4 regions of the Chryseobacterium sp. T20 genome follow, and region 1 is predicted to be linked to each of the others. Evidence: riboswitches for the same ligand, from Rfam matches in the RefSeq annotation. Region 1 holds a riboswitch; each other region holds the start of a gene.

Evidence for each region. A riboswitch is a leader RNA that binds a small molecule or an ion and turns the genes downstream of it on or off. The one in region 1 is predicted to bind cobalamin.
Region 2: another riboswitch for cobalamin. It lies ahead of metE (5-methyltetrahydropteroyltriglutamate--homocysteine S-methyltransferase); the one in region 1 lies ahead of ACMA47_RS07825 (acyl-CoA thioesterase).
Region 3: another riboswitch for cobalamin. It lies ahead of ACMA47_RS04555 (T9SS type A sorting domain-containing protein); the one in region 1 lies ahead of ACMA47_RS07825 (acyl-CoA thioesterase).
Region 4: another riboswitch for cobalamin. It lies ahead of prpB (methylisocitrate lyase); the one in region 1 lies ahead of ACMA47_RS07825 (acyl-CoA thioesterase).

Annotation. Positions count from the first base shown of each region.
Region 1 covers NZ_JBLFDU010000002.1:552,946-561,012, forward strand. The annotation lists gene ACMA47_RS07800 (PspC domain-containing protein) at 1-105, opposite strand, end outside; gene ACMA47_RS07805 (PadR family transcriptional regulator) at 117-446, opposite strand; gene ACMA47_RS07810 (XAC2610-related protein) at 959-1,660, shown strand; gene ACMA47_RS07815 (HD domain-containing protein) at 1,662-2,252, shown strand; gene ACMA47_RS07820 (DUF4932 domain-containing protein) at 2,316-3,689, opposite strand; gene ACMA47_RS07825 (acyl-CoA thioesterase) at 3,864-4,247, opposite strand; cobalamin riboswitch at 4,363-4,543, opposite strand; gene ACMA47_RS07830 (hypothetical protein) at 4,578-5,378, opposite strand; gene ACMA47_RS07835 (ATP-binding cassette domain-containing protein) at 5,409-6,071, opposite strand; gene ACMA47_RS07840 (GEVED domain-containing protein) at 6,485-7,573, shown strand; gene ACMA47_RS07845 (endonuclease MutS2) at 7,643-8,067, opposite strand, start outside.
Region 2 covers NZ_JBLFDU010000001.1:484,823-492,889, forward strand. The annotation lists gene ACMA47_RS02170 (hypothetical protein) at 1-450, opposite strand, end outside; gene metE (5-methyltetrahydropteroyltriglutamate--homocysteine S-methyltransferase) at 659-2,962, opposite strand; cobalamin riboswitch at 3,141-3,327, opposite strand; gene ACMA47_RS02180 (Lrp/AsnC family transcriptional regulator) at 3,523-3,984, shown strand; gene ACMA47_RS02185 (LytR/AlgR family response regulator transcription factor) at 4,008-4,775, opposite strand; gene ACMA47_RS02190 (sensor histidine kinase) at 4,779-5,801, opposite strand; gene ACMA47_RS02195 (hypothetical protein) at 5,870-6,610, opposite strand; gene ACMA47_RS02200 (hypothetical protein) at 6,828-7,370, opposite strand; gene ACMA47_RS02205 (VOC family protein) at 7,459-7,827, opposite strand; gene ACMA47_RS02210 (alpha/beta fold hydrolase) at 7,835-8,067, opposite strand, start outside.
Region 3 covers NZ_JBLFDU010000001.1:1,030,384-1,038,450, reverse strand. The annotation lists gene dnaG (DNA primase) at 1-852, shown strand, start outside; gene clpP (ATP-dependent Clp endopeptidase proteolytic subunit ClpP) at 964-1,650, shown strand; gene ACMA47_RS04555 (T9SS type A sorting domain-containing protein) at 1,972-3,078, opposite strand; cobalamin riboswitch at 3,141-3,332, opposite strand; gene ACMA47_RS04550 (esterase-like activity of phytase family protein) at 3,557-4,825, shown strand; gene tpiA (triose-phosphate isomerase) at 4,903-5,661, opposite strand; gene ACMA47_RS04540 (TerB family tellurite resistance protein) at 5,717-6,064, opposite strand; gene ACMA47_RS04535 (BT_3928 family protein) at 6,173-7,282, opposite strand; gene ACMA47_RS04530 (DUF1599 domain-containing protein) at 7,284-7,850, opposite strand.
Region 4 covers NZ_JBLFDU010000017.1:9,376-17,442, reverse strand. The annotation lists gene ACMA47_RS23620 (hypothetical protein) at 975-1,541, opposite strand; cobalamin riboswitch at 1,790-1,983, shown strand; gene prpB (methylisocitrate lyase) at 2,428-3,336, shown strand; gene prpC (2-methylcitrate synthase) at 3,323-4,477, shown strand; gene ACMA47_RS23605 (bifunctional 2-methylcitrate dehydratase/aconitate hydratase) at 4,511-5,962, shown strand; gene ACMA47_RS23600 (CoA-acylating methylmalonate-semialdehyde dehydrogenase) at 6,030-7,526, shown strand; gene ACMA47_RS23595 (acyl-CoA dehydrogenase family protein) at 7,534-8,067, shown strand, end outside.

The sequences.
Region 1 (8,067 bases):
CAGAGAGCTTCTCAGTGCATTCAGGTAATCGCTGAGCTTTATATATGCGTGTTCTTCTATGGTAAAAGAAAAACCTGCGAGTCCTATTGAGAGTGTCTTGTTCATAGCTTTGTTTTTTAATTTTGTTGGGTGATTTGGTTTACTGAGGCTGTCAGTTCATTCCATGTATTGAGTAGTTCATCCAGGAAAAGTTTTCCTTTTTCTGTGATCTGATAATATTTTCTGGGCGGTCCTCCTGTAGATTCTTCCCATCTGTAAGAGAGAAACTCTCCGTTTTTAAGTCTTGTAAGAAGAGGGTAGAGGGTTCCTTCCACTACATCCAGTTTTCCTTTTTTCAGTTCGTCAATAAGATCAGAAACATACATTTCACGGTTATTGATGAGACTTAGAATACAGAATTCCAGAATTCCTTTTCGCATTTGCGCTTTGGTATTTTCGGTATTCATCTTTGATAAGTTTTGTTAATTAGTTATATTTTTAGAAAAATGCCCCTAGCTAGTTGAGCCTATTCTAATTTTACATTACAAAGATATGTAAATAAAATGGTATTATGCAATACAAAGTAGTGAAATTTTTAAAATAAATTGTTTAAAATATTGAAAATCAGTTAAATAAATTTTATATTGAATTTTAAGTAAAATGAATTTTTGAAGAAAATGGCTCAAAAATCTTTAATTTTTAAATAGAATTGATAGAAAAAAAATGATCTTTTATTAATTATTACCCATTACTGATTTCTCATATCATAGCCCCGATAGCAGTGGTTACCCCACAGCAGCCATGGCTTTGGGGCAGGAGCGAGGAGTATGAGCGGATAGCGGGAGACAGCTTCATATCTATGAATACACTTTTATTGAAAGGGAATTCTGATAGATAATGAGACCGGGATTTTGAGATCGCTATTATGATTCGTATTTTTGTTAGAAATAAAAAAACACCTAAATCATTTACTATTACCATGAATATTTTGAATAAGTACAAGCACTTATCGGCATTTCTTTTATTGGGTCCCTTATGTTTCGGACAGTATCAGTTTGAGGTTAAAAATGTATCAAAAAGTTATGATGCTGTCATCCAGATAGAAGATTGTTACGACGACAGATGTGGAGGAAAGGGAACGGTGGAGTTGTTTGATCATAAAAACAGCAAGGTACAGACTTTTGTCTCAGAGGATCTGGTTTTATATACAGAACAGGGTCAAAAGCCGATCCAGGGGAAATTGATTCCGCTTTCAAAGGATCAACGTGCTGTGATCATAGATGACTTTAATTTCGATGGAACGGAAGATGTTGCCATAAGGAACGGAAATATGGGAAATTATAGCGGGGCATCTTATGACGTATATGTCTTCAATAAAACAAGAATGGGGTTTGTAAAAAGCGAGGAACTTACAGAGCTGGGTTCAAACGGTCTGGATATTTTTGATGTCGATGCCCAACGTAAACGTCTTATTTCCTATGGTAAATCCGGTTGCTGTGATATTTTTACAACAGAATATGCCGTCATTCCGAATAAAGGACTTGACAAAGTTTTTGAAAAAGAAGAGGATATGAGTGTTGAAGGCTCTGTAAAAGTGATCACTAAAGAAAAGATAAATAATAAATGGATTACCAAAACCAAGGTATATCCGTCAGATCAATATAACAGAAATAAGAAGTAAGATGAAAATTCAGAAAGAGATTGATTTTATTCTGGCAGTAGATGCACTTAAAAATGTACAGCGAAGAAACTATAATGCAGATGATTCCCGAAGAGAGAATACGGCGGAACATTCATGGCAGATTATTATTCTGGCTCAGATCCTTTATCCTTATGCTAAAAACCGTGCGGATATTGATCTATTGAGAGTGATAAGAATGCTTTCTATTCATGATCTTGTGGAGATTGAAGCCGGAGATACTTTCATTTTTGATGAAAAGGCAATGGTAGGAAAGTTTGAAAGAGAGAAAGCTTCTGCTCAGAAAATCTTTGGAATTCTGGATGAACCTTTGCGTTCAGAATTTTTTAATTTATGGCTGGAGTTTGAAGATGAGAAAACTCCAGATGCTATTTTTGCGTGTGGAATCGACAGAATAATGCCGTTTATCTTAAATTCTCATACTTCCGGAAAGAGCTGGACTGAAGCTGGAGTGACAGAAAGACAAATCCGAAATATGCTTGAAAACGCGATCAGCAGAGCATCGGATGAAATGGGAGAGGCGTTTGAGCTTTTATTGAGTAAAAGTCTGGAAACAGAAAAAGTGCTGAAATAATTAAAAAAGAAAGACACTGCCCGGTTATTGAGCAGTGTCTTTTTATAGATCATCTGAAATATTTTAAGAGGCTAGTAATAAGTAATTATCAGGATTTAATAAAATTCCCTTTTTAGAATAAAACCCAGCCATACTGTTCGGTATATAAAATCCCAGTACAAAATTCTTATAAGAAGTATCCAGACTGAATTTCACTTCTTTCCCGTCTTTAGACCAAACCGGATTTTTAACGATAATGATTGTATTGCGGGTTTCTTTTCCATCAATGTATTCATATAATTTGAGCTGAAGAGTCTTTGTTTTTTTCATAGGCTCTGTGAATTGTACCACGATATTATTGAGATCAGTTTTCTCAAAGTCTTTGTTATTGGAGTTTACAACGGAAGGTTGGGAAATTTTGTTTTCTATTTTCTTCGCCCACTTTAATAATGGAACATATAATTTTTCCAGGTTCTTTTCTTTTTTATAAAGTTCTATAAGCTTCTCGGAAAATAAATTCTGAGCAATAAAACCACGTCGGATATTCACTTTATGATAGATTGCTGAAAGGCTGTCTGTTTTTTCTTCTGGAAATTTTTCTTTGACGAATAAATCGTAAACAGCCCATGTCATATATTCATTGAATGAATTGATTCCCTGGTATCCGGATTTTTTATCCCAGTTTATCAGATTGAAGTTTTCTGCTATTTCCTTTGAATATTGATCTGAAATAGGATTTACATATCCATGATCGATTTCGGAAAATACAGTGTGATTATCAAGAATCCTTCTGGCAATATTATTTTTTAAATTTCCAAGAATCAGATCTTTTCCGATATCAGGAAAGTCAACGGTTAATGAGCTGTTGATTTCTCTGTGGCAATTTTGTCCGCCAACTAAAGGAGAAATGGCGATAACATAGGATTTAGTATTTTTATTTTTAGGTTGTCCGGCAATTTTATCCAGGAATGCGTAGGTATCATTGATGTAATAATACTCTTTGTAATTGGCAATTAAGGTATTATAAAACTGCTGATGATTTTTATAAAAGGCTCTGTAATTTGATTTCTTCACAAAATCATTGATAAGCTCCAGATTTTCATCTACTTCTTTAGGACCAAAGGAATTGAAAGGAAAATCTCTTTTAAGTAAACCTTTTTCATCAAAAGAAAATGCATAGAAATCAGTTCGGAAGCCTAAGAATTTTTTCCAGTCTTTTCTTGAATAATTTACTTTTTTTAGTAAAGGATGATCTTTTACGGGCTCAAAATACGTGATGATTTCATCATAATAAGGTGGGATTTTCTGAACGTCATAAGGATCTGTTCTGCCATATTCAGTGAGAGCCAGAATAATATTTCCCAATTCGTAACTTTCTGAAAGTTCAATTTTAACGTCTTTTTGTGCTCTTAATGAAATGGAAAGAATAAGGGTAATGATTAAAATAATCTTTTTCATGAAATATCGGTTCTTCTATAGTTTTTAGTGACAGCAATGTAAAAATAATTTTTTTGCCATGCTAAAAGTAAATAAAAAAACAAATGAATTCCAATCATTCTTTGGTTGAGATATATTATGTTGTGTTGAATGGAAAAGCTTCGGGCGGCCAAAGGCCGCCCGAAGCTTTATTATTTATAGTATCTGAATTGGTTTCTTGAATTCGTCAATCGCTACAAAAGTAAAATCACCGATAATTGCTTTTTCTCTTTCATAGGAATACATCTGCTCGGTGTAAATTTCAACATTTACTTTCATACTGGTTTTTCCCACGTATGAAACTTTCCCGATCAGCTCAACGATGGTTCCGGCAGGAATAGGTTTTTTGAAATCAATCTTGTCACTGCTTACCGTTACCACTCTTTTTCTGGCAAAACGGGTTGCTGTGATAAAAGCTACCTCATCCATCAGCTGCATCGCTGTACCTCCAAAAAGGGTATCATAGTGATTGGTTGTGTTAGGGAAAACCGCTTTAAAGATTCTGGTTTCGGATGCTTCAATTCTTTCTTCTGTAGTCATATATCATTATTAATTAAAGCGATATGAAATGATATTAAAACAACAGAATAATGACAGGAACTTATAGAATTCCTGAAACAATCCATCAGATCAATACAACTTCAAATCGCGAAAGTTACATGTTTAAGAAAAAGGCAGGTCTCCTGACTTGTAGCATCATTTATCTCCTTCCCATGCCTCGCACAGTGGATCTTTGATAAAGATTTCAGCTACTTACAGTTGCGCGACAGTCCGTGATTTTCACACGGTTCCCTTTTAATCTGCAGTGATGCAGAACCAATTTCTGTGATGAATAAGTGTAAAACTTTTTCGGGTGCAAAAATAATGAATTTATTCCGGATTATGATAAATAATCTGGCTGATTACTCTTCCTTTCTTGATCGTCCAAAGAGTAGTGTATCTGTTTTCTCCTGAACCGTTTATCATATAAAGGAAAATATTATCGTTGTCGAGGGAAGTAACTCCAATGTTCTCAAAATCCATGGTAGGCTGGAACATATTTTTAATAGCTTCTCTTACAAAGACAGAGCCTCTTCCGGGTTGCTGTACTCTGATCGATTTGATTTCAGTCATTCCTTCGGGAAGATCATTTCCGATTCCCCATGGTTTTACTTTATCGATGGTAAGAATTTTTCCTTCTGCATCTTTTTCCTTTTTACGGTATCCTGCATTGGAAGGATAAATATCAATCACCACTTTGCTTCTTTGAGCAGTAGGAATCTTAGGATCGGAATTGTCGGTGAAAATAAGGGATCTTCCGTTTTTAGATTTAGAAGGAGTGTAGGCAGGAAGCTGGTCCACATAAGCAATACGTCCTTTATTCACCATTCCTTCTTTATCAAGAGTTTCATAACGTACAAAAGGCTTATCGTCATCCTGTTTCTCAGGATATTTGATCCAGATCCATTCTGTTTCTCCGGGAGCCGGTTTTACATAAACAAATACATCTCCTTTACGCATACGGATCTTGTCAACAATTTTTCGGTAATCGTCTTTATGTACACGTACATTGGCATATCCTTCTTCAGCTTTTACAACTCCAAAAGGAACTTTAGTCTGCCCTTTTACAAAAGCAATAGATAAAATACTGAAAGCGGATAAATAGAATGCTTTATTTATGAAAGTCATCATGAAAATTTTTTGATCCCTCAAATATATAAATTAAATGCTTTTCGGAAGATAATTATACCGTTGCAGTTCTTTTAAATCTTGTATTTGTTTCAGATAGCCTTCACGCAGAAGATATATACGGTCTGAAATATCGAGAACTTCCTGATAATTATGATCAGAAATAATGAATCCCTTATTCGCAGACTGTTCAATGATTGCTGCTTTCAATGCTGCAGAAATTTTAGGAGAAAGACTATGGAAGGGTTCATCCAGTAAAACAAAATCCGCTTCGGAATAAATAATCATTAAAGCTTCAATGACTCTCTGCTCACCTCTGGAAAGATTTTTAGGTTTCTCTGACAAAAAAGGACGGATCAGGTCTGAAGTTAATAGAAGATCTGTATTTTTCTTATTGCAAAAAAGAGGAATTAAGCTTTTAACGGTATTGTATTTCGGCAAGAAAATATCCTGTGGAAGGTAAGCAATTATGTTTTTTCTATCGGAAATGCTTTTCAGAACTTTGTCATTGTATCTTATAAACTGGGTATCACTACTGACGGTTCCAAAAATAATTTTTAATAATGTTGATTTTCCAACACCATTTCTGCCTAGTATTCCAATAATCTGTCCGGTTTCACATCCTAAATAAATATCCTGCAGGATATTATTATCGTTAAAAGACTTGGTGATGCTGTCAATATGAAGCTTACTCATAAAATTCCTGTTATTATTTTGACAATCACACAGACTGATACCGTGAATCCCCAAAGGAAACTTCTGGAAAATCCTAAATTGGCATAAAAGTAATATTCGTTTTTAAACCGGAGTTCATAGATAAAATAATGAAGGACAGGAGAAATCAAAAGAAAACTCAATCCGAAATTCTCAATACTGAAGGAGGATAAACAAGAAGCTAATAAAGAAAATATCAAGGTTGGAATTATTATTTTTTTATAAAAAATCCAGAGAGTAGAAATACTTTTGAACATATATTAAAAGCATGAAGTTTCTGTGTGTTTTACACTTTATTCTCAAATATATTAAAAAATACAATGCTATATGAAGAAAGTCTAAGCTATATTTGAAAAAATACCCTATTTTTCAAGGAAATTTTAAAACTAATAAACATGACCAAAAAACTACTTTTTGTATTCTCTTTTATATTGGGAATTTCAAGCCTTCAGGCAACCCACAAAATAGAAGAAGAACCCCAATCTTTATTGTATTGTGATACCAATGCTCCAACAGGAATTCAGATGTCGAATATAACGCTTACCACGGGAACAGTTACCTGGACTGCAGATCCCAATACACCCAATAACAGGATCAGATATAGAATACCAGGAACTACTACATGGATGGCTGCTGATGTTGCCCCAGGACAAAATTCTTTCACAATTACAGGTTTGCAGCCTTGTACAACGTATGAAGTACAGGTAGTGAAAGTATGTATGACACAGGGATTATGGTCTAATCCTATATTTTTTACCACTACCATTAATTATTGTGCAAGTGCTTCTACAGATATCACGATGATGCATATTTCCAATGTGACCGTAAATTCTACAGGAGTTACCTCTCCAATGGTAAGCGATTCCGGACCTTCCAATTATACAGATTACAGAAGTGATCTGAGTCGTAGAGTTAAATTTTTTATAGGAAGTACAGGAAATAAACTTTCAGTAACCAATACGTGGACGGGAACTCCAGGCACAACAACAGTAACGGCATGGATAGATCTTAATGCCAACGGAATTTTTGAATCGAGCGAAAGAGTAATGATCGCCAATAATGTCACTCAGGCTGCTCCGGCAGTGTCTGTGTTTACGATTCCAAGTTTGGCAGCAGTGACACTATGCGGTGTTACCATGAGAGTTATTTCCAGTCAAACAATGCCTGTGGATGCTTGTAGTACATTTACCTATGGGGAAGTTGAAGATTATGGAGTAGATTTGATCAATCTCACCCTTGGAGTGGAAGAATCAGGAAAGTCTGTAAAACCTGAAATTTATCCTAACCCTGCCTCTGATGTCTTAAATATTTCAGGAATTTCAGAAGCAGCAGATTATGAAATTTACAATGCTGTAGGACAAAAAATTGATGAAGGGAAAGTTTCAGATCATAAAGTAGATCTTCATCATCTATCAAAAGGAGTTTATTTTATTCAGCTGAAAGATAAAGAAAAAGTAAACCAGTTAAAATTCATTAAGAAGTAAAAATAAAAAAAGAGAGAGTACCTTTAGGTGCTCTCTCTTTGTATTTGCGTTAATTTAATTTCTTATTTATTAAATTCTCTCAAGTTCATCCGCATCAATCGTAGTCTTGAAAGTTCCGTAATTGACAATCACTTTGTTTCTGGAAATTTTTTCAATGGTTCCCACACTGGTACTTCCGGTAATACGAACACGCTGCCCGATTTTCATCCACACAGCACGGTCGGTTTTACGTTTCTCTTCCAGTTTTTCATTGGTTTCAGCAATTTTTTCAATAACATCTTCCTTTTTCAGCTGTTGAGTGATTTTTCTCTTAACAACCTGCAGACGTTTGGTTTCATCCTTATCACTGCCCAGTTTTCTGAATTTCTCCTGTTCAAGAAGCTTTACAAAATCTTTTACAACATCCTTTCTGGATTTTCCTTTGGTATAGCTGTCGATGAATGTTTCAATCTTATTCCCGAACTGTAGTTTACGGTGTTCCTCCTCGTACAACT
Region 2 (8,067 bases), on a different contig from region 1:
AGGGTCTCTGTTTTCATCTTTTTCATGAACATACAGATTCTTTCTGAAATCGCTGTACTTTCCAGAAGCACGGGATTCTGAAAATATATCTTTTGTATAAGGATTATCACTCTTTACCAAATCATAATATTTGATTGCTGACAGCACTTCATCATTCCTGTTGAGAAACAGAATTCCCTGATGATTGATGAGCAGACCATTGATTTTTTCATCCTGATTCCTCATCATTTCATATACCAGCCAACCCGCCAGTGAACCTGCAATAAGAAACAGTAATAAAAAGATCATATCAGAAGCGGTGTCTGTAGAAGGATCGGATAGGGCATCAATAAAAAACCTCAGTAAAACAACAGCAATAGCCGCAAAAAGAATGACAATACTCCATCTCACTCCGGCAATGTATTGAGGATTATAGGTTTCCGATCTCATTTCAGGAAATGCTTCTTTCATGGTTTTAATGTATAGTGTATTAGTTTGATCAGCTTTTAACATCTATTTAAAAGATCATATGTCAAAATTTGCCGAGCTGCAAAAATAGAATATAAAAATGAATAGAATATTATAGGATATCCATTATTTTAGCCTTTAAAAATAACAGATCGTGCTATGAAAATCATAACACGATCCGAAATATAGAATCTAATTATTTTAAATTTTTCTAAACAGCATATTCTACTGAAGCTTCTTTAGCAGCGGCAACCATTGCGATTAAAGCTTTTTCAGTTTCCTCCCAATGTCTAGTCTTCAGTCCGCAATCAGGATTTACCCAAAGCTGATTGGCAGGAATGACATTCTGAGCCTTTCTCAGCAGTTCAATCATTTCTTCTTTTGACGGAACTCTCGGTGAGTGAATATCGTATACTCCGGGACCAATTTCATTCGGATATTTGAAATCTGCAAAAGCATTCAGCAGCTCCATCTGAGAACGTGAGCATTCTATGGTAATCACGTCAGCATCCATATCGGCAATGTTTTCAATAATATCATTGAACTCAGAATAACACATATGCGTATGGATTTGGGTAGCATCTTCTACTCCACTTGCTGAAATTCTGAACGCTTCCACAGCCCATTTCAGATAATTCTGCCAGTCTGTTTTTCTTAACGGAAGTCCTTCTCTGATCGCAGGTTCATCAATCTGAATAATTCTGATCCCTGCTTTTTCCAGATCCACCACTTCATCACGAATCGCCAAAGCAATCTGCTTACACGTTTCTGAACGAGGCTGATCATCACGGACAAAAGACCACTGTAAAATCGTAACCGGACCTGTCAACATTCCTTTTACCCATTTTTCAGTCTGAGACTGTGCATATTCAGACCAATACACGGTCATCGGAGTTGGTCGGGAAACATCACCAAAGATCACAGGAGGTTTCACACAACGGCTTCCGTAGCTTTGTACCCAACCGTTTTTAGTGAATACAAATCCTTCCAGCTGTTCTCCGAAGTATTCCACCATGTCGTTACGTTCAAATTCTCCGTGAACCAGTACATCGATTCCGATGTCTTCCTGCCAGCGAATTGTTCTCTGCGTTTCTTCTTTCAATAAGGCATCATATTGCTCTGCAGTAAGCTCTCCTTTTTTAAATTTAGCTCTCCAGCTTCTTACTTCTGTGGTTTGCGGGAATGATCCTATGGTTGTAGTTGGAAATAAAGGAAGCTGCAATACTTCCTGCTGTTCTTCTTTACGGATCTTGAAGGTATTTATTCTTTGAGCATCTTTTTCAGTAACTGCATTCGCTCTTTGTTTTACCTGATCATTATGAATAAGAGAAGAAGTTCTTCTGCTTTCAATTGCTTTTTTATTTTCTTCGAATGCTTCAAGAATTTGTCCATTTTCCGTTCCGGATGCCAGCTCTTTAAGTGTTACGACTTCTTTTACTTTTTGTTTTGCAAAAGCCAACCAGTTTTTAATTTCAGGATTAAGATTGGTTTCAAAATCAAGGTCACAAGGAGAATGAAGCAATGAGCATGATGGTGCAATCAGAATTCTTTCAGATCCTAATTTCTCAACCGCTTTTCTGATGAATGACAATGATTTTTCATAATCATTTTTCCAGATATTTCTACCGTCAATTACCCCCAATGAAAGGCTTAAACTATCCGGAATAACATTCAGAATCTCATCAAGTTGTTCAGGATTCCTCACCAGATCAACATGCAATGTATTTACAGGAAGGGAAACAGCAAGTGATGCATTATCTTTTAATCCGTCAAAATATGTAGCTACAATAAATTTCAGTTTCGGGAAACGTTTTCTGATTTCAGCATATACGGAAAGATAAATTTCTTTGGCTTTATCTGTTAAATCCAAGGCCAGGAAAGGTTCATCAAACTGAATCCATTCTGCTCCCTGATCCTGAAGTTTAGTTAAAATCTCTGTATAAACAGGAAGAAGATTTCCCGCCAGCTCCAATTTATCGAAGCCTTCTTCTTTTTCTTTTCCTAATAACAGATAAGAAACCAACCCGATAATCACCGGTTTTGCATTAATTCCAGCTTGTTTTGCTCCGGCAAATTCATTGAAAATCTTATCTGAGCTCAGTTTAAACTGTTGATTTTTATAAAATTCCGGAACGATATAGTGATAGTTGGTATCGAACCATTTGGTCATTTCCATGGCAGTGATATCCAATCCGTCTTTCTGATATCCTCTTGCCATCGCAAAATAAAGATCCAACTCAGTATTGTTCTTTTTAAGCACCACTTCATGATAACGCGTTGGAATTGCTCCTACTACAAGGCTCATATCCAAAACCTGATCATAGTATGAAAAATCATTACATGGGATAAGGTCTATCCCTGCTTCTTTCTGGATATTCCAGTTTTGGTTACAGATCGTTCTTCCGGTATTCAGAAGTTCTTCCAAAAGGATTTTACCTGACCAATACTGTTCACAGGCTTTTTTAAGTTCTCTTTTGCTACCAATACGCGGATAGCCAAGGATGTGAGTTTGCATTTTTTTAAACTTTTTAATTAAACTTATTGGGAAAGTTCTTTAAAAGGCTTCGTAATGTTTTATCGGAAGAAGTTTCAGGAAAGTCATGACATAACAGACAGCGTAATTTCCTTAAAAAAAGAAAATACTCAAATCCGATATATCATCTGTATGACCCCAAAGCTTCAGACCGCGAAAGCATTGTCAATTCAGTAAAGGCAAGTCTCCTGACTTGTAACAGTTTCCGTCATCCTTCCCGCTTTTGGCAGTGGATCTACAAGGACAGAAACCTTTGGTGTGTTACTTACAGTTGCGCGACAGCTCGTGATTTGCACACGATTCCCTATTAATCTACCTTAAGTAAAACCTTTCCTGTTTGATGAAGTATCTGTAAAGAACTGTACTTTTACTCTTGACCATGGTCATCAGTAAAAGTTTTTAATTTTGTGTAAAATTAACAATACAGAATAAAAATACAATTAACATTAAATAATTAAGCAAATTAAACTTTTAAAAATAAAAATCAAAGCATATAATTCTGTACATTTGACTGTTTTAATCATTTAAAAGAATAATATTCTGTGGAACAACTCGATGATAAGGATTTACAGCTGCTCAGGCTGCTCCAGAAAAATGCTAAACTGACCGTTAAGGAACTTGCAAAAGAAGTAAACCTTTCTACCTCACCTGTTTTTGAAAGGGTAAAAAGACTGGAACAGGATGGTTTTGTTAAAAGATATGCAGCGGTTCTTGATGCTGAAAAACTGAACCGTGGATTTACAGTTTTCTGCCAGATCAAGCTCAAAATTCATGACAGATCCGTAGGTCATGATTTTGTAAAAGAGATTTTAGAAATTGAAGAAGTTGCCGAATGCTACAATATTTCCGGAGATTTTGATTTCCTTTTAAAAGTTCAGGTAAGAGATATGAAACACTATCAGGATTTTGTATTCAATAAGCTGGGATCTGTAGATTCCATAGGGAGCACCCACAGTACGTTTGTGATGGCTGAAGTGAAAAATAACCATGGGCTGACTATTTAATGGAATAAAACCGGAGAACCCATTTATTCTTCAATCCACTTTCTGAAAGCAGATGTATTGCTCTGGCTTGTGATAAGATGATCTTTCTGCCCTTTTATCTGAACGGAAAGTGTATTTTTATTGTATCGCTCTATTCTTTCAATATGATTTTTCTGAACAAGTTCACTCCGGTTGATCCTGAAAAAATCTGAAGAATTAAGCTGAATTTCGATTTCCTTTAATGTAGATTCATTCAAGAGATGCTTTTTTCCTGCTTTATCAAAGGCAAAAACAACTCCTTCTTCTGCTCCAAAGAAAGAGATCTCTTCCGTATTGATAAAATAAAGTCCCTGATGTGAACTGACCGTGAATCTTTTCTTATAGTTTTTCTGCGTATGGTTATTGCCCAGCATTTCCTGAAGTTTTGCCAAAACATTTTGCGGTTCTGAATGAGTTTTTCCTAATAAAAGAAATTTATCCCATGCTTTTTGGAAACGGTTCTGTGAAAAAGGTTTTAGTAAATATTCAATCCCATTGCTTTCAAAGGCATTCATCCAGAACTGATCATATGCTGTGGTAAAAATAACCGGACATGAAATATTCACCTGGTCATAGATTTCAAAGGCATTTCCATCCAATAGTTCAATATCGGAAAAGATCAGATCAACAGATGAGTTTTTTAAGAAAGCAATAGCCTGTTCTACGGTATCAATTTCCGCAACAATTTCAATAGGAGTTTCAAGTTCGCTGATGAAACGCTTTAATTTGTTTCTTGCAGGAATTTCGTCTTCGATGATTACAATTTTTATCATATTTTATGCTGGAATTATAGGAATGGTAACTGAAAATTGAGTTTCTGTTTTTAAAATATCTACCTGCTGATCAGTTGATAAAACGTATTGCTCTTTGAGATTATTCAGTGCCCTTCCTGAAGTTTTTTTACGGTTTCTTTTAGGGATTACATTATTCGAAACGGTTATTGTCTTGTCTATTTTTATTGTGATCCGGACAGGTTTATCAACAGTACCAAGGTTATGCTGAACCGCATTTTCAAGTAACAATTGTAATGAAAGCGGGATAATATAACCTAATGATTTAACAGAATTGATTGTTAATGAATAAGCATTTCCGTATTTGTATTGTATCAGGTTAAAATATTTCTGTGCAAAGGCCAGTTCTTCTTCCACAGACACTATTTTTTTATCGGAAACATCTAAAACATAACGGTATATTTCTGCAAATTCATTCAGAAAATCCGAGGCCTTATGTTTATCTTCTTCTATTAGCTGATCCAGAATATTGAGATTATTGAATAAAAAATGAGGATTAAGCTGGGTTTTCAGTTGATTAATTTTACTTTCAGACAGAGCATGATCATACACAGCCAGTTGTTTCTGATATTCAGCATTCTTTTTGTAATAACGGTAAGCCAGAAAAAAACTTCCATAGATAAAACCTCCGATCAAATCTGAAAAAGTAGAAAGAATAACAACCTCCTGATTAAAATTTTTCTCAATTTTTCCAAAAATAAGAGCAATCACAAAGCCTATTATTTTCATCACCAACAAGTAAGTCAACAATGAAAAACTGAATATTTTCAAGACTTCTGCAATACTGAACGTTGATGATTTCTGCCAGTTTTTAATAAAAAAATCGATTACATAAAACAAAATACACGCAGTGATGAGGGTAACAACCGCTGCTTCAGGTGTGAAAATATACCAATCCAGTGTTCTTCTTATACCAATACGGGTATGAATAGACTGTACGTAGGCAAACAAAAGGATAAACAGCAGGAAATATCTGTTTTGATTAATCTTTTTTAAAATGGTTTTCATCGGTTTTATGAAGGATCACTTTTTTACAAAAATAGCCCTATATTTTTACAGGGCTGTTTTTTACAATATTATTTTTTCTTTTCAGGAAATGATGCGGTAACGTTTCCGTTATCATCTAAAAAATCCAGTTTGGCTTCATTATTTTTATCTACACAGAATCTGGCTCTTGGCTTTCCTTTGCTGTCAAATAAAAACAGTCCGTTATGTTCATCTTTGGTTTTCCCAAGCATCATTCTTGGTGCTCCTCCGACAAGTCCCTGCTGTTCATATTCTTTATATTTTTTCTGTGCAGCTTCAGGATCTTTCATCTGATCCAGCTCCGCAAAGATTTCCCCTGTTTTGATTTGTGATTCTTTTGAAGGACGGTCATTAAAATAAAGCCCGCTGGACACTACTCTTTTGTCTCCTTTTTTATAATCCTGGGTCAAAAGCTGCATGACCTGATCACCATCATATTGATCGTAAGTTAGGGATAATCCAGAACTGTGCCCGTTTTGATTTTTCTGTCCGTCATAAATAAAACCTCCACATTCAATCCCTTCTTCATTAAAAAAGAGCATACCGGAACGTTTCTTTCTTGTTTTATTGGTAGGCCTACTGTTTATTTTTTCTTCTCCTGTAGGAAATTTTCCAACATTGGTAATAACCATCTTTACCGTACCGTCTTTTTCGACGATATTGATTCTTTCCACATCTATTTCAGTAAATTTCTGATTTCCGGATGTCTTAAAGGCTGAAGCGGTTAAAAATACAATTCCAATGACTGCTGTAAAGGCAAATGTTCTTAAAAAAATGAGTTCTCTGTTCATACTGTTATCTTGTTAATTGTTTTTGTTTTGACAGGTCAAAGCTATGATAACCCTGTCTGCCATTCAATCAGAAAACAATGAACTAAGGAAATAAAGAAATAAATGAAGGACTTTCACCATTGAGTATTTTTGTATTCTTCTTCTTTCGTACTTGATCCTGTAAATAAAAACACCCATCAAAAAATGACGGGTGTGATATAATGGTAATTTTCAGCAATTAATTGGCTGCCGGATCAATAAGCGTTGGTGTTAAACCTAATGATTTCAAGAGATTTTTACTGTCAAAAAACAATATTGCATAATGCTTACCTTTTTTAAAAATCAGTTTTGACCCACCTGGAAATTCACTGCCAGCTCCTAATTTTTGTGTTTTAGCATTGTATTTGGTGAACCTGGTTTTACTATCCTGCAATGTACTTTTATTCAGGACAAGGCCAAAAGGAAGCCCTTCCACCACTAAAAATTTATTGTCTGAAGTTGTGAAAAACATCTCATTGACAGCGTTATCTTTTCCAAGACCACAATAAAGCTCCAGCCCTGTTTTCATTGGCCATTTTGCATATTTTTCTTCATTGGCATCTTCATAAAAAACAGTTTTTACATTCAGTGCTTTTGATATTTTATCGGGTGTCTGTGGGAAGATAAATTCTGAATTTTTATCCAATAAAGAATTCAAAGCGGCTGTTTTTTGTGAAAATGCCGTTACACTTAATGCCAGAAAAAAGAGGGTTACAATGAAATGGAATGGTTTCGTCTGCATGAGAATATTTTAAAATTTTAATGATTTGATGATTAAAGGTATTAAAATTACACAATTTGTCTGATATAATTCTACGTGATTCCCGATTCTACTTCTTTTGCTGCAAATTGAACACCGTACCAGCAGGATCAGTAATCCAGTGCATGTTGTCAGGAAGTTCTTCAATTTCGTCACAGGTTTCCACACCATTTGACCGCAAGTATTCTGTTGCTGTTTCTACGTTAGGGACGGTGAGTTGTAACCAGGTTTCGGAATGCGTATAATTGTCGACACAATCCAGCCAAATAATATTATTTCCGAATTTTACTTCGTGAGTTCTGGAAACCGTAGGATTATTAATTGGCCTTTCTTCTACTTCTAATTTTAAAATTTCTCTGTAGAAGGCAACTGTTTTTTCATATTTATTTTTGGGAATTTTTATAGCGATATTAATTCCTGCTTCAAATTTTGGATTCATCCTCAAGCTATTTTAAAAAATTATTCAGATAGTTCAGAATCATTGCCGTCTGCATCATCAGACTTACGTGAGTTTGTCCCGGAGCAATAGCCAATTGAGATTTCGGCATAGCTCCCATGTCTGCAAAAACATCACCGCCTAATAGTTTATAGGTTTTTGAGAGTTCTGTTTTGTCCAGTCCATCATTATCACCAGCTATGATTAAAACCGGTACCGGAATTTTAGAAATATTACTATCGC
Region 3 (8,067 bases), on a different contig from region 1:
AGAGATATCGGAAATGATCCTATCAAAAAGGCAGAAGCGATAAGGGATATTGTAAAATCGGTTTCCTTTGTACAGAATGCGCTGAAAAGAGAGGTTTATCTTAAAGAAGTTTCCAATAAATTTGGACTTTCTGAGCAGAGTCTTTTCAATGAACTGGATGTTCAGAAGCAGATCACACAGAATCAAACGCATCATGTTCAGCAACAGCAGAAAGAGAAAACAGCCGCTCCGAAAATGGAGGTTGTGCCTTTGGATCAGGAAAAAGAAGATCCTTTTCTTTATGATGTATTGTTCATGGAGAACAAACTTGTTGAACACATGCTAGCATTTGGAGATATAATTCTGAAACGTAGAAATGAACAGGGCGAAGAATATCAGATTACAGTAATTGAGGAAATTCTTCATCATTTTGAAGAAGAGCAGTATGTATTTTTAGTTAAAGGTAATGAAATCATTATCACTCAGGTGAGGGAGGGAATTCAGAAAGATGAGCTGAGAAGTGGAAACTTTTTTGTATCTTTTATGGACGAAGAAATTACCACTAAGGTTGTAGATGCTCTGATCCCGTTGGATGAGCTTGAAAACTGGGCTTCCAGAAATATTTATCCTCCCAATTATGGTGATAAAGTGGCAGATCAGATTAAGGGAGATGTTCTTTTGCATAAATACAGATATATTGACTATCTGATCAAGGAAACGGCTAAAGAGCTCGATCAGTACAGCAGTACGGATGAAGTAAAATATTATGAGCTGATCAAAAAGATTACCCTGTTAAAGCAGGCTTCCATACGATTGAGCACTATCATAGAATATTCGCCTATCAAAGGAATTTATGTGGATAGAAAAAGATAATTTAGAGTCAGTTTTTTTGGTATTCTGTGACAAAAAGTCCTATAAAATTTTAGGAATAAATATTGTAATTTAAACTTCGAGAATAGTTAAAAAATAATACATAATAAAAATATGGACATTAAAAAAGAATTCAGAGATTTCTCTGTAAAGCATTTAGGAAACAACGGTTTGGTTACCGATCAGTATATGGGAATGTATGGCCCAACGAATCTTACTCCGTACATCATGGAAGAAAGAAGATTAAACGTTGCTCAAATGGACGTTTTCTCCCGTCTGATGATGGATAGAATTATCTTCCTGGGAACAGGTATTGATGATCAGGTAGCAAACATTGTTACGGCTCAGCTTTTATTCTTGGAAAGTGCTGATCCTTCAAAAGATATTCAGATCTATATCAACTCTCCGGGTGGAAGTGTATATGCAGGTTTAGGTATTTATGATACCATGCAGATCATTAAGCCGGACGTAGCAACAATCTGTACAGGTATGGCTGCTTCAATGGGAGCTGTATTATTGGTTGCCGGAGAAAAAGGAAAACGTTCAGCACTTAAGCACTCAAGAGTTATGATTCACCAGCCTTCTGGAGGTGCTCAGGGAGTTGCTTCTGATATGGAAATCAACTTGAGAGAGATGTTGAAATTAAAGCAGGAACTTTATGAAATCATCGGTCATCACTCAGGACAAACGTATGAGTGGGTAGAAAAATCTTCTGACAGAGATTACTGGATGACTTCTGAAGAAGCTAAAGGTTACGGAATGGTAGATGAGGTTTTACAAAGATCTACAGAGAAAAAATAATTGATGGTAACATCATCAGGAAACCGCACCAATCTGGTGCGGTTTTTTTGTTGGGTTATATTTTTAAATGTTTAGATTCCTGAGGAATGACACAATTGGAATGATGGTTTATCCATGCAGTTTGTCATTCCGTAGGAATCCAGCACAATGATTCAAGGACAGATGTTAGAGAAAAATTACAACCCCGATCAAAGTTTCAACTGAAGACGTAAGAATTCCCCTCCTCTGGAGGGGTGGCAAAAATTCAAAGAATTTTTGACGGGGTGGTTTCAACGTATATTTTACCCATCCCCACAAAAAAAGCGCCTCATGGCGCTTTCTCTATTTCTTAACAATCTTATGTACCGTAGCACTTTCAGCTGTTTTAATCTCGATAAAATAAACTCCCGTGTTTAAAGAATGAATATCAATCTTAGTAACCTGAGAAGTCATTATTTTCTGTCCTGTCACAGAGTAAATATTCACTTCTTTCAGTTTCTCAGCCGTTTCAATCTGAATGAAGTCACTAGTCGGATTTGGATAAACACTGAATTTTTTCTTTGTAACAGAAGAAATTCCTAAAGTAAGCTGTGCTTCGGTTGGAGTAAATGGTCTTCTTTGCCCGAAACCCAATCCAAACCAGTCATTGTTGCTCAGTTGAATCTGAGAAAGATTGGCTTTTGTTTGCCAGCTTGATAGATCTTTTCCTTTATATAATTTCCAGCTGTCTGATCCGGAAGTATTTCCAGCAAAGGAATTCAATGATAGAGTAGCAATCTGATTATTCGCTGATGCAAAATTAAAATAGGAAGCTTGAGACTGGATCAGTTGTAACGCCTGTTCAGCGGTTATGCTTCCGTTATATTTGATTCCAAAGACAAAAGAATTGGCATTTCCGTTGGCATTATCAGTTCCGAAATCAATAACGACAAGACTTTTATTAGTTCCGGTTCCCACCCAGTTCGTAACCTGAGACGGAGTAAACCAAGCAGAGCTGTAGGCTGGAACGGGAGGAGAAGGAGGAATATCGTAATGATCAAGGCCGTAGGTAACCCCATACCATTTTCCGTCCACCAAAGGAGTATAACCCACGCCATTGTTCCATGTCATGTTTGATGAACTGGATCCGGACCATGTTATCCAGCTGTCATCAGTAGTGGATGTGTGATGATTATAATTCAGAATAGAAAGATATCCTGTAGGAATGTCAACCTGCATGTTGGATTCTGCTGCCACAATTGCATTGATAAGATCTTCCATCAACAGGCCATCACCGTCAAAACGGTATCCCCATGCATAAGAATTTGGGGTGCTGTCATCATTAAAGTCTGCAATGAAATATGCTTTTTTAGAACCTGTTCCTACCCAAAATTTAATGTCGTTTTCTGTGAATTGGGCCGACAATACCTGCATGCAAAGCAGTAAGAAAAAAAGATAGATTTTCCTCATGATATAATTAATTTAAAGTTTTATTCCCGAAACTTATCTTCAGAGTAAAAACAACTTTTTCTCTGAATCTGGTGTTTTAAGGCAGGTCTCCTGGCTCACATCTTACAGCTTCCTTCCCGGATTTTCAGATCCAGTGGTTTTTGTGCCATAAGTTTAAACAGTTTACAGTTGCGGGTACAGCTCAAGATTTGAAGATTATTCTCACTTGATTCCCTATTAATGAACATTGTTCAGCCTTAAAACGCTGCAAATATATCATATAAATTGATAAGTCCGTTTTGTGAATTATTTTCCTTTAAAAAGTTGATTTTCAAATTGATTAATGATTGGGCTGGATTGTTGGTTTTTCATTTTTAAATAGGTTCTTTTATTATTTATCTTCAATGCATTCTGTCTGTTTTATTGTTAAAAAACAATTATCATTGTATTCAAGATCAGTTTACAATCAAGTTCTATTTTCGCAGCCATAAAATAGCATATGAAAAAATTACTATGGTCTGTGGGTATACTGGCAGTATTGGCTTCATGTAAAAGTGATGATGATACAACCATAATAAATCAGGATATTAATTATTCCAAACTCCCTCAGGAATTTCCATTTACAAAACTGGTTACGATAAACGGAGTGGATGTTATTAACGGAGGTTTTGGTTCCGGAGCAGCCACTCATCCTACCAGAAAAGGAGAATTCTATGTCATTACAGACCGAGGACCTAATACCGATTTCCAGAACGGGAAAAAGTTTCTTGCTCCTAATTTTACTCCAACCATTATGCATTTTAAAATCAACGCAGATGGAAATGTAGAGGTCATCAAATATATTAAACTTAAAAATCCATCCGGACAACCTATTACGGGACTTCCAAACCCTGCAGGAATGGGAAGCACCGGAGAAGTAGCTTACGATGCTTCCGGAAATGTCTTAGGTACTGATCAGTATGGTCTTGACAGCGAAAGTATTGTTGCTGCCGCTGACGGTACATTCTGGGTTTCTGATGAATATGGTCCGCACATCGTACATTACAGTGCAGACGGAGTAGAAATGGAGAGAATAAGCCCTGTTGGCGTAAATACAGGACCAAGAAAACTGCCTGCTGTTTTAGCAAAAAGAAGAGCCAACAGAGGAATGGAAGGACTTTGCATGACTCCGGATGGAAGAACATTGGTAGGTACTATACAATCCATGATGCTTGTTCCTAGTAAAGCATTGGCCACCAATACTACTTTAACGAGAATTGTCACTTTTGATATTATTACAGGGCAAACCAAGCAGTTTTTATACAAACAGGATGGTGGAGCTTCTGATTCGGTGTGTGATATTACAGCCATCAGCAATAATGAATTCCTGGTGATTGAAAGAGACGGAAATTTCGGATCTCAAGGAGGAATAAAAAGAGTATACAGAATCAATCTGAGCAATGCAACGGATGTGAACGGAGCTGATATTACAGCGGTGGACGGAATGAAAATTAACGGGAAAGCTTTAGAGCAGTGTTCATGGGATGAAATTACCAATGCCGGAATAAAAGCTGTTACCAAAACATTAGCCGTAGATCTGGTTGCAAAACTGGGCTATGAACATGATAAATTTGAAGGAATTGTTTATTTGGGAAATAATAAACTGGCTGTTTTCAATGATGATGACTTTGGAGTAGTAGATGATGGAAACGGAAATCCAAAAGCTAAAATTTTACCTAAAACGGGTAAAGTAGACAAAGGAACAATGTATGTAGTCGATATTCAATAATTAGATTTTTTTAACGAAAAAGCGGCGGAATCGAAGATTCCGCCGCTTTTTATTGGATAATATATAAATCCTTTATATTAATTAAAAGCTTCAATAATCTTAGAGAAATCCTCTAATTTCAAAGCTGCTCCTCCGATAAGACCACCATCGATATCCGGCTGAGAGAAAATTTCTTTAGCATTGTCTGGTTTTACAGAACCTCCGTAAAGGATAGAAACCTCGTCAGCAACTTCCTGTCCGTATTTTGAAGCGATAATATTTCTGATGTGAGCGTGGATTTCCTGAGCCTGCTCCGGACTTGCCGTTTCTCCTGTTCCGATAGCCCAAACCGGTTCGTAAGCAATCACTACTTTTTTGATCTCTTCAGCAGAAAGCGTGAAAAGAGCTACTTCAGTCTGATTTTTTACTACCTCAAGGTGCTGTCCTGCTTTTCTCTGTTCAAGAGTTTCTCCATTACAGTATACAGGAATAAGACCTTTATCAAGAGCTAATTTGATTTTTCTGTTACAGTGAGAATCTGTTTCTCCGTGGTATTGTCTTCTTTCAGAGTGCCCGATTAGTGAACCGGTTGCATCAATAGATTCCAGCATATCTGCAGAAATTTCACCCGTATAGGCACCGCTTTCATGCTCGCTCATATCCTGAGAAAATACTCCGATTTCATCCTTTTCAAAAACGTCTTTTGCCATTATCAAATACAATGCAGGTGGAGCAATCCAAACCTCACAGTTCGTAGCATTGTTGTTTTTATAGCTTAGTAACTGAATCATTAATTGTTGTGCATCAATTACATTTTTGTTCATTTTCCAGTTTCCTGCAACTATTTTTCTTCTCATAAGATTTAAATATAGATTTATTTATTTTTTTAAGTTCGTGCAATGTGTATAGCGTCTATAATCCCCAAAGATTTTTCAACAGAACATAAAACGTATGTTCCTCTTCCGTTACTTTATTGTCAGCTTTGATCAGTGATTTTGCAAACTGAACAAATTTCACACGCTCGTCCTCTGTAGAATCTTCGTGGAAACATCTTGCATGAAATTCAAAATGATCTTTCCATTCCTCAGGCTGTAAAAGAGCCAGGGTTTCAAGTTCATTGTCAAGATTCATTCTGAAAGGAAATTCATCCGCCATGTATTGTTGTACCAGCATTCCTTCCTCAGGAGCAAATTCTCCGTCTACAGAAGAAAGGATCATAAGTAAATGATAACCGGCGATTGATTTATTTGATTTTTGCATGAGTTGTTGTATGTTTAAGTTTAGTGTTTAAATTTGATAATTGATTGATATATAATTGTTTTTTGTCAAAAAAACGATCACTTATAATTCATCATTCATCATTTATAATTAATTAATGTAGTCCTTTGCAGGTTGTTTGTCTACAATTTTTCCGTTTTCAAGGACCAGTACAAATGGGTTGCTTCTCGCTATTGTTTTGATGGCAGTTCCGTCCATCAGTACATTTTTGATAGTTTTAAAAGTGTTAGGCTCTGTAGAAATTCCATAGATAAGAGTGCCTTTCTGTGTTTTTGCCTTTGTTTCTACTTTTTGAAGCAGATCTGCAGGAACATCTTTTGGATGATATGAGAAAACAAGAACGGCTTTAGGCGCGTTGATGATTTCCTGGGTAACTTCCATTCCTGTAGGATCTTCAATCTTGAATTTTACAATTTCAGACTTATATCCTTCTTTGATCAGGACAGATTCATTCTTTCCATCTTCAATTTTCCATGGAGAGCCTTCTGCCCAGTATTCTGTTTTTTTGATATAATCATCCTGATTTACTTTTACAACAGCTCCTGTCTTCTGATTTTTCAGCGTGTAGAAAGTTTTATATTCTGAAGGATTTTTATCAATTTTTGCTTTTTCAGCTTTAATGTCTGTTCCTATTTTATAATCGCGGAAATCTATGATCGGTTCATGCATAATTCCTTGAGCCATAACATAAATCATTCCTAAAGAAAAGACTGTTAAAAGGATATATTTGAATGTGTTGGAAGACTCTTTCGGACTAACTCCATATTCATCTTTTTTACGGAAATCTTTTCTGTAAAGGATAAATAAGATAATCAATCCTACCAGCAGTACAACGTCTTTTAAGAAGCTCTGCCAAGGAGTGAATTTGATAGCATCTCCAAAACATCCACAGTCTGTTACAACATTGAAATACGCAGAGTAAAATGTAAGGAATCCAAAGAAAATACAAAGTGCAATTAATATGGACAAGGTAAATTTAAGCTTTAATTTAAGCAGCAGCATAAATCCTAAGAAAAGCTCCAATACCACTACAATAATGGAGAATAACAGGGCAAACTTTTCTAAAAATGGCATGTTGAAAACCGGAGGTGCGAAATATTCTTCCATTTTGAAAGAAAAACCTACCAGATCCACGGCTTTTACAAAGCCTGAAAGGATGAAAATAACAGCAATAATAAAGCGTAATAAACCTTTGAGCATACTAAATATTTTTGGGTTCGAATTGATTTTCTTTTTCTGAGAATTTGATCAGACAGAAGACTGCATAATTCAGCATATCGAAATAGTTGGCATCAAGCCCTTCCGAAACGATTGTTTTTCCCTGATTGTCCTCAATCTGTTTAGTCCTTAATACTTTCTGATAAATAAGATCTGTAATTGAAGAGATTCTCATATCTCTCCATGCCTCACCATAATCATGGTTTTTTCTCTCCATCAAAGCCTTTGCTTCATTGGCATACTTGTCATAAAGACCTAAAATTTCTTCTTTGTTTTCATTGAAATCATTGGAAAGACCTTTTTCTAATTGAATAAGTCCAATGATAGAATAGTTCACAATGGCGATAAATTCATCTTCTTCACTTTCATCCACCATTTTTTTATCAGTCATTTGCAGCGTACGGATCCTGTTGACTTTGATATAAATCTGATCGGTAATGGAGCTCGGCCTTAAAACCCTCCATGCTGCACCATAATCCTGTAATTTTTTACCGAAAAGATCACGACACTGACTGATAACTTTCTCGAACTGTACTGATGTTTTTAGCATAAATTTTCTTAATCTTCCAAATATACGAATTCGGTTTTAGATTTTTGAATTTGATGAGTTGAGTTTGTATGTCTGAGGGTTTGAGGGTGGGAGAGTTTTAGAGTTTCGGGTTTCGGGATTCGAGTTGTTGGGTTTGAGAGTTTTAGAGTAAGAGGGTTTTAGGAGTAGAGAGTGGGCTCATTTAGCATCCAACTTTTAGCTTCTAACTTTCAAGCTA
Region 4 (8,067 bases), on a different contig from region 1:
GGTTGCAAATAGCTACAATTATTAAATTCGTATATTTGACCTTGAAAATTTATGGTCGTTCTTTGAGGTCGTTATAGAATAGTTATCTCTGTGATTTTGTCAATATAATTTAATGGCAAATTCGTGGCAGCAAATTAAAAACACCTTTAAAAATTAGGTTTAAAGTTATTTGAAAGAGGTGGTTCGAATCCCTCTCTTTCCACCGAGACATAAAAAACTCAGTTTGGAGCGCATAAAGGTAGAGTGTGGCAGAATCGTGGCAAAGCGATTAGACAACAGTCGGAAAACAGCGCTAACAGGGTTAAAAACAAAATAAGTTAGTTTCCCTTCCTTTCATGTGAAAAAAATGAAATTATAAAACTTATAATTGACGTCAACATTATGATTAAAATATATAAAAACACATTCCTTTTTATAAACTAAATTGGAGTTGATTTATTATCAACCCCAATATAAAAAAAACCTATTTTGCCGTTATAAAAAGTCCGAAAACTTAATAAAAATCAATATGGCAATAGGATTCGAACTTGAATTATTAATTATAAAATACTGAAAACCAATATTTTTAAAAACAAACCCTCTAAAATTCTCTAATAAAAGTTCGAAAAATCTCTCCCATGAACATATCTCAAAAGGATTCGAATTGTTCAAACAATTATTCAAAACACTCATAATCAAATATTTAATCTCAAAATCCAATTCAAATCTTCTACTAGACGGTTCAATGATAATCCTTCCAAGTTCACATAAAGACTTACTATTTTTAGTAAGTCTTTTTTGTTTTTATTCATTACTTAAAAAATCATTGATAAAGCAGACCGGATAGAGCATCCCGATTTCAATCGGGACGGTCAAAGGTTCGAATCCTTTCGCGCTCAAAAAAACCTCACAATTTTTATTGTGAGGTTTTTTGTTGTCTACAGACTTCACCTGCCAAAAATAAAATCTTCTACAGAGAAGTTATTAATACAAGATTAATGATCTTCAAAGTATTGCCCAAACCATAGATCAAAACTTTCTTTATATTGAGCCTGAGCATTTTGAATCAACACATCAGGTTCTTCAATCTGGCTTACACCGTAATCTCCTTTCATCCACCTCAAATATTCATTTAAATCCGGACTCTCTTCATAATCCTCTTCCTCTCTATAAAAATAAGCTTCATCAAAGTCTACTGAAATCTCAGTGTCAAAAGTGAGCAAATGTAAAAGCTGTATACTATTTTCAGCGACAATATGAACTCCACCTTCATCTCCAAAAACCACAACAGGCATTTTATTCAAAGGCTGATCCGTTCCATTATTCCAGATGGCATAGAATGAACCGGAACCATTAGCCTGAGCAAAAGGCAACATGCTATTCAAAAAATTTTCGTCATCACTCCAGCTTTTCAATCCGGACTTATCGTCGATTAACACACCAAAACCCTGCGAATAATTTTCAAACGAGGAAATAGTATTCTGGAAGTAAATCAGTTTTTCAAGCTCTACAGGAACTTCCCTCAAACCCAGGTTTTGTTTAAATTCTGCAATGTCTACCATGATCAATTATATATGATTAATAAAATTCATAAAATGAAAGAAGAACGGTAAATTTATTAACTATCTTTAATTTTTCGGTTATCTTTTATATTAATTTAACAACATAAACAATCCGTTTTTCTTCTAAAACACACCTTACAACTCAAGCATTTCCAATAGATTACAGTAAAAAAGCTATTGATTACATAAAATATCTTTTTCGTTATTATAAAATACTTATATTTACCACCAAGGAGTTCTTAAAACCTTCTTTATCAACCGAAACTGGTTACACTTAGCTGTGTATTAAAAGGGAATCGTGTGTAAATCACGAACTGTCGCGCAACTGTAAGTAACAAACAAAAAGTTTTTATCAATTGATATCCACTGTATATTTTTCATATGGGAAGGATGATAAAAACCGTTACAAGTCAGGAGACCTGCCTATTTCGTATTGACGATGCTTTCGCGATTTGAAGCTTACAGTCAGGTATGATACGATATGGATATAGTGTGATAAAACAGTTTATCAATCTATGTTATTTTTTTGAGATAGATATGAGTGTACATTGGGTACTTCTCATGATTCTGTGGCTCATTCGTATCCCCTTTCCGTAATTTTTCTTTCTTCATAAAGCACCGCGAAGTTTACTGAGAACTTTTTATAGGATTTAATCAATGTAAAAAGTAATGGTGTACCAAAGCAATCTTAATTATTCGTGGAGTCGTAACAGGTTTATTTTACAGACCTGTACAAGCAGATTTTCTCAAAGTTCTCACCGGCTGCAGGATAGTAAGATTTCTCAACTTATTCCCCATCTTTTCTTTTTTACTCAAAAGCTGTGTCTTTACAGATTCCTGGCTTCTTCACTGATAAACAAATTTCAACTCAACAATACATATTAAAATGATCAAAAATGAAAACTGGAAATCCCCCGGCCTAAAATTCCGGGAGGCAATGGAAAAAGAAAATCCCCTCCAGATTGTGGGAGCCATCAATGCCAATCATGCATTATTGGCACAGCAGGCAGGTTTTAATGCAATCTATCTTTCAGGAGGAGGTGTTGCTGCAGGATCTTTAGGAATTCCTGATTTAGGGATTACTACCCTGGATGATGTACTCATAGATGTTCAGCGTATTACTAATATTTGTGATTTACCTCTTTTGGTAGATATCGACACAGGATTTGGACCTTCTGCCTTTAATGTTGCCCGAACGATAAAATCATTAATCAAAGCTGGTGCAGCAGCCATTCATATTGAGGATCAGGTAGGTGCAAAACGTTGCGGACACCGCCCTGGAAAGGAAATCGTAAGCAAAGAGGAAATGGTAGACAGACTTAAAGCAGCTGCAGATGCCCGTACCGATGAAAATTTTGTGATTGGAGCCCGAACAGATGCTTTTGCAAATGAAGGACTGGAAAAAACATTAGAAAGAGCCATTGCGTATAAAGAAGCTGGTGCAGATTTCATTTTTGCCGAAGCGGTACCCGATTTAAGCTTTTATCAAAAATTTGTTGATGCTGCCGGAATCCCTGTATTGGCGAATATCACTGAGTTTGGGATGATCAAAATGTACACTGTTGAAGAACTGAAAAACGCAGGTATAGGACTTATCCTCTACCCTCTTTCTGCCTTCAGAGCAGCCAATAAAGCAGCGCAGAATGTATACCAGCATATCCGTCAGGATGGAACACAAGCTCATGTACTGGACACAATGCAGACCAGAGAAGAGCTCTACCAGAGCATCGGCTACTATGATTATGAACAAAAATTAGATAACCTTTTTAAACAAAATACTCATGTCAACGAATAGCGAACCAACATTTAAACCTAAAAAAAGTGTAGCTCTTTCCGGAGTAACAGCAGGCAATACCGCTCTCTGCAGTGTAGGAAAAAGTGGAAATGACCTTCATTATAGAGGTTATGATATTTTGGATCTTGCAGAAAGAGCACAATTTGAAGAAGTAGCCTATCTTCTGATTTATGGTCAGCTGCCAACCGAAGCTCAACTCAAAAACTATAAAGCAAAATTAAAATCACTGAGAGGACTTCCCCACTCTGTAAGAAATATCTTAAAAAGTATTCCGGCGGCAGCGCATCCCATGGACGTGATGCGTTCAATGGTTTCAGCGATTGGAAGTATTCAACCTGAAAAAGATGACCACAATGTGGCTGGAGCAAGAGATATTGCCGACAAATTACTAGCCTCATTCAGTTCAGGTCTTTTATACTGGTATCACTATACGCACAACGGCAAAGAGATCAATGTAGAGACTGATGATGATACTATTGGCGGACATTTTCTTCACCTTCTACATGGTAAAAAAGCACCAGATTCCTGGGTAAAAGCAATGGAAATATCTCTTAATCTGTATGCCGAACATGAGTTTAATGCATCTACATTCACGGCCCGTGTGATTGCCGGAACCTCATCTGACTTTTATTCTTGTATTACAGGAGCTATCGGTGCTTTGAGAGGTCCAAAACACGGAGGAGCCAATGAAGTGGCTTTCGAAATCCAAAGTCGCTACAATTCTCCTGATGAAGCAGAAGAAGATATCAGAAAACGTATTGCCAATAAGGAAGTAATTATTGGATTCGGACATCCTGTTTATACCATATCGGATCCAAGAAACGTAGTCATAAAAAAAGTAGCCAAAGAACTTTCTGAAGAAGCCGGAGACATGCTGTTGTATAATATTGCCGAAAGACTGGAAACTGTGATGTGGGAAGAAAAGAAAATGTTCCCTAATCTGGACTGGTTCTCTGCGGTATCTTATCATCTGATGGGAGTTCCCACATTGATGTTCACTCCGTTATTCGTTATCTCCAGAGTCACAGGATGGAGTGCCCACATTATCGAACAAAGACAGGATGGAAAAATTATCCGCCCAAGTGCCAATTATACAGGCCCTGAAAATAAAGACTTTGTCAACATCGAAAACAGAAAATAAAAAATCAATTCATAATTAAACTAAAAAATAAAGATGTCATCACACATTTCAAACGAAAGACCACAACCGGATCAGGTATTAACAGATATTGCAGATTATGTATTAAGCTATGAAATCAAAAACGATTTAGCCTGGAAAACAGCACACTACTGTTTATTAGACACGATCGGATGCGGATTGGAAGCACTGACTTATCCTGCATGCACCAAACTTTTAGGACCTATCGTAAAAGGTACTGTTGTTCCGAATGGAGCTAAAGTTCCTGGTACACAGTTTCAGCTGGATCCGGTACAGGCTGCTTTCAACATTGGAGCAATTATCCGATGGCTGGATTTCAATGATACCTGGTTAGCCGCTGAATGGGGACATCCTTCAGATAACCTGGGCGGAATTTTAGCAACCGCTGACTGGCTTTCAAGAACAAATATTGCAGAAGGAAAAGCTCCGCTGAAAATGAAGCAGGTTCTGGAAGCAATGATTATGGCTCACGAAATACAGGGCGTAATTGCATTAGAAAACTCATTTAACAAAGTAGGTTTAGACCATGTTTTATTGGTGAAACTAGCCTCTACAGCCGTTGTAGGAAAACTGATCGGTTTAACGCGTGATGAGCTGATCAATGCCGTTTCTCTAGCATTTGTTGATGGACAGTCTTTAAGAACATACCGTCACGCGCCTAATACAGGAAGCCGCAAATCATGGGCTGCAGGAGATGCCACTTCAAGAGCTGTACGTCTGGCATTAATTGCGCAGACAGGCGAAATGGGTTATCCATCCGTACTAACCGCAAAAACATGGGGATTCTATGATGTATCTTTCAAAGGAAATGAATTCAAATTCCAGAGAGAGTATGGTTCTTATGTTATGGAAAATGTTTTGTTTAAAATTTCTTTCCCTGCAGAATTCCACTCTCAGACAGCTGTAGAAGCCGCTATGACTTTACATCATCAGTTAAAAAAATCAGGAAAATCTGCTGAAGATATCAAGAAAATAACCATCCGTACCCACGAAGCCTGCATCCGTATCATTGATAAAAAAGGTCCTTTAAACAATCCTGCTGACCGTGATCACGCTATTCAGTACATGGTAGCTGTTCCATTGATCTTCGGAAGACTTACTGCTGCAGACTATGAAGATAATATAGCATCAGATCCAAGAATTGACATCCTTCGTGATAAAATTGAGTGTGTGGAAGACGTACAGTTCACCACAGATTATCATGATCCTGAAAAACGTTCCATTGCCAATGCTTTAACGGTAGAATTAAACAACGGAACCGTGCTGGAAGAAATCGTTGTAGAATATCCAATCGGTCACAAACGCAGAAGAGAAGAAGGAATTCCTGAACTGATCAAGAAATACAAAGTAAATCTTGCCAGAATTTTCCCGGAAAAACAACAGAGAATTGTATTAGAAAAATCGTTAGCATACGATACCCTTGTTAATCTGGATGTCAACGAGTTTGTTGATCTGCTGGTAATATAATCTAATAAGAAGTTGAGAGTGAAAAATACAAATTCACTCTCAGTTTTTCACTCTCAATCTAAAAATCATGTCACAAAAAGTAAAAATATTAATCAACGGAGATTTTATAGAAAGTAAAGCGGCACAGCATCTTCCTGTAGAAAATCCTGCTACTCAGGAAATTCTTGCAGAAGTCCCATTAACAGAATTATCTGAAATAGATCAGGCGATAGAAGCTGCTAAAGAAGCTTTCAAAACATGGAAAGAAGTAGCGACCCCGGAAAGAGCAAGATTTTTTCTGAAATACCAGCAGCTTTTAAAAGAAAATCAAAAAGAAATTGCCGAAATCCTTTCCAAAGAAAATGGAAAAACATTCCCTGATGCCATGGGAGATATATGGCGCGGCATTGAAGTGGTAGAACATGCCTGCAACATTCCGACACTCATGATGGGAGAAACGGTAGAAAATGTGGCGAGAGGTGTTGATACCTACAGCTACATCCAACCCCTTGGCGTCTGTGCAGGAATTACCCCATTCAACTTTCCCGCAATGATTCCTCTATGGATGTTCCCAATGGCCATTGCCTGCGGAAACACTTTTATTTTAAAACCTTCGGAACAAACTCCGATGACCTCTATGAAAATGGCAGAGTTATTTTTAGAAGCAGGTTTTCCTAAAGGAGTTCTGAATATTGTTCACGGATCCAAAGACCAGGTCAATCACATTCTGAATCATCCGGAAATCAAAGCCATTTCATTTGTAGGTTCAGTTCCCGTTGCAGAACATGTTTACCGCACTGGAACTGATAATCTGAAAAGAGTTCAGGCATTTGGAGGAGCAAAAAATCACATGGTAGTCATGCCGGATGCCAATAAAGAACAGGTCATCAACAATCTTGTAGGAGCTTCCTGCGGAGCGGCCGGACAACGTTGTATGGCAATCAGTGTAGCTGTTTTGGTAGGTGAAGCTCAAAATTGGGTGGATGATATCAAAAAAGCTTTAAGCACGATTAAACCTGGAGTTTGGTCTGATGATTCAGCAGCTTTTGGTCCTTTAATCAACAAGCAATCAAAAGACAAGGTTGTAAGATTGATTAAAAGTGCTTATGATCAGGGAGCTGAGGTATTGCTGGATGGCAGCAACTGTACAGTAGAAGGCTATGAAAACGGACACTTTGTGGGTGCCACCTTATTCAATAACGTATCTACGGATATGGATATTTACAAAGAAGAAATTTTCGGACCTGCTTTATTATTATTAAAGGCAGAAACACTGGATGAAGCCATTAAAATCATCAATGCAAACCCTTATGGCAACGGAACCTCCATCTTTACCAACTCAGGAGCAGCCGCCAGAAAGTTTCAACATGAAATTGAAGTGGGACAAATTGGAGTAAACCTTCCTATTCCTGTTCCATTACCGTTCTTCTCTTTTACAGGATGGAGAAAATCATTCTTTGGCGATCTGCATTCTTACGGAAAACAAGGAGTCCGTTTTTATACAGAAACCAAAACGATTACAGCCCGTTGGTTTGAGGAAGACATTCCCGCAGGCGACCTGAATATGACCATCAGTTTAAAATAAGTTGTCTATGGAATTCAACCTAAATCAAGATCAATTGGCGTTTCAGGATGCCGCAAGAAGATTCGCCGATAAAGAGCTGGCACCTTATGCTTCGGAATGGGATGCTCAGAAGATATTTCCGAGAGAAGCTATTGCCAAAGCCGGAGAACTGGGTTTTTGCGGTGTGTACACCAGCGAAAATGCCGGAGGTCTGGGATTATCGCGATTAGATGCCACCATTATATTTGAAGAACTGGCAGCAGCCTGTCCTTCTACTACCGCCTACATTACCATACACAATATGGTCTCATGGATGATTGATGAATTTGGGAATGAAGAGATCAGGAAACAACTATGTCCGGATTTGTCATCAGGCACATTATTAGGTTCTTATTGTCTTACAGAGCCGGGTTCCGGTTCAGATGCAGCAGCTTTAAAAACTACGGCAATAAAAAAAGGCAACAAATATAGTATTAACGGGACGAAAGCATTCATCTCCGGAGCAGGCGAAAGTGATATCCTTATTGTAATGGCCCGTACGGGAGATTCTGGTCCTAAAGGA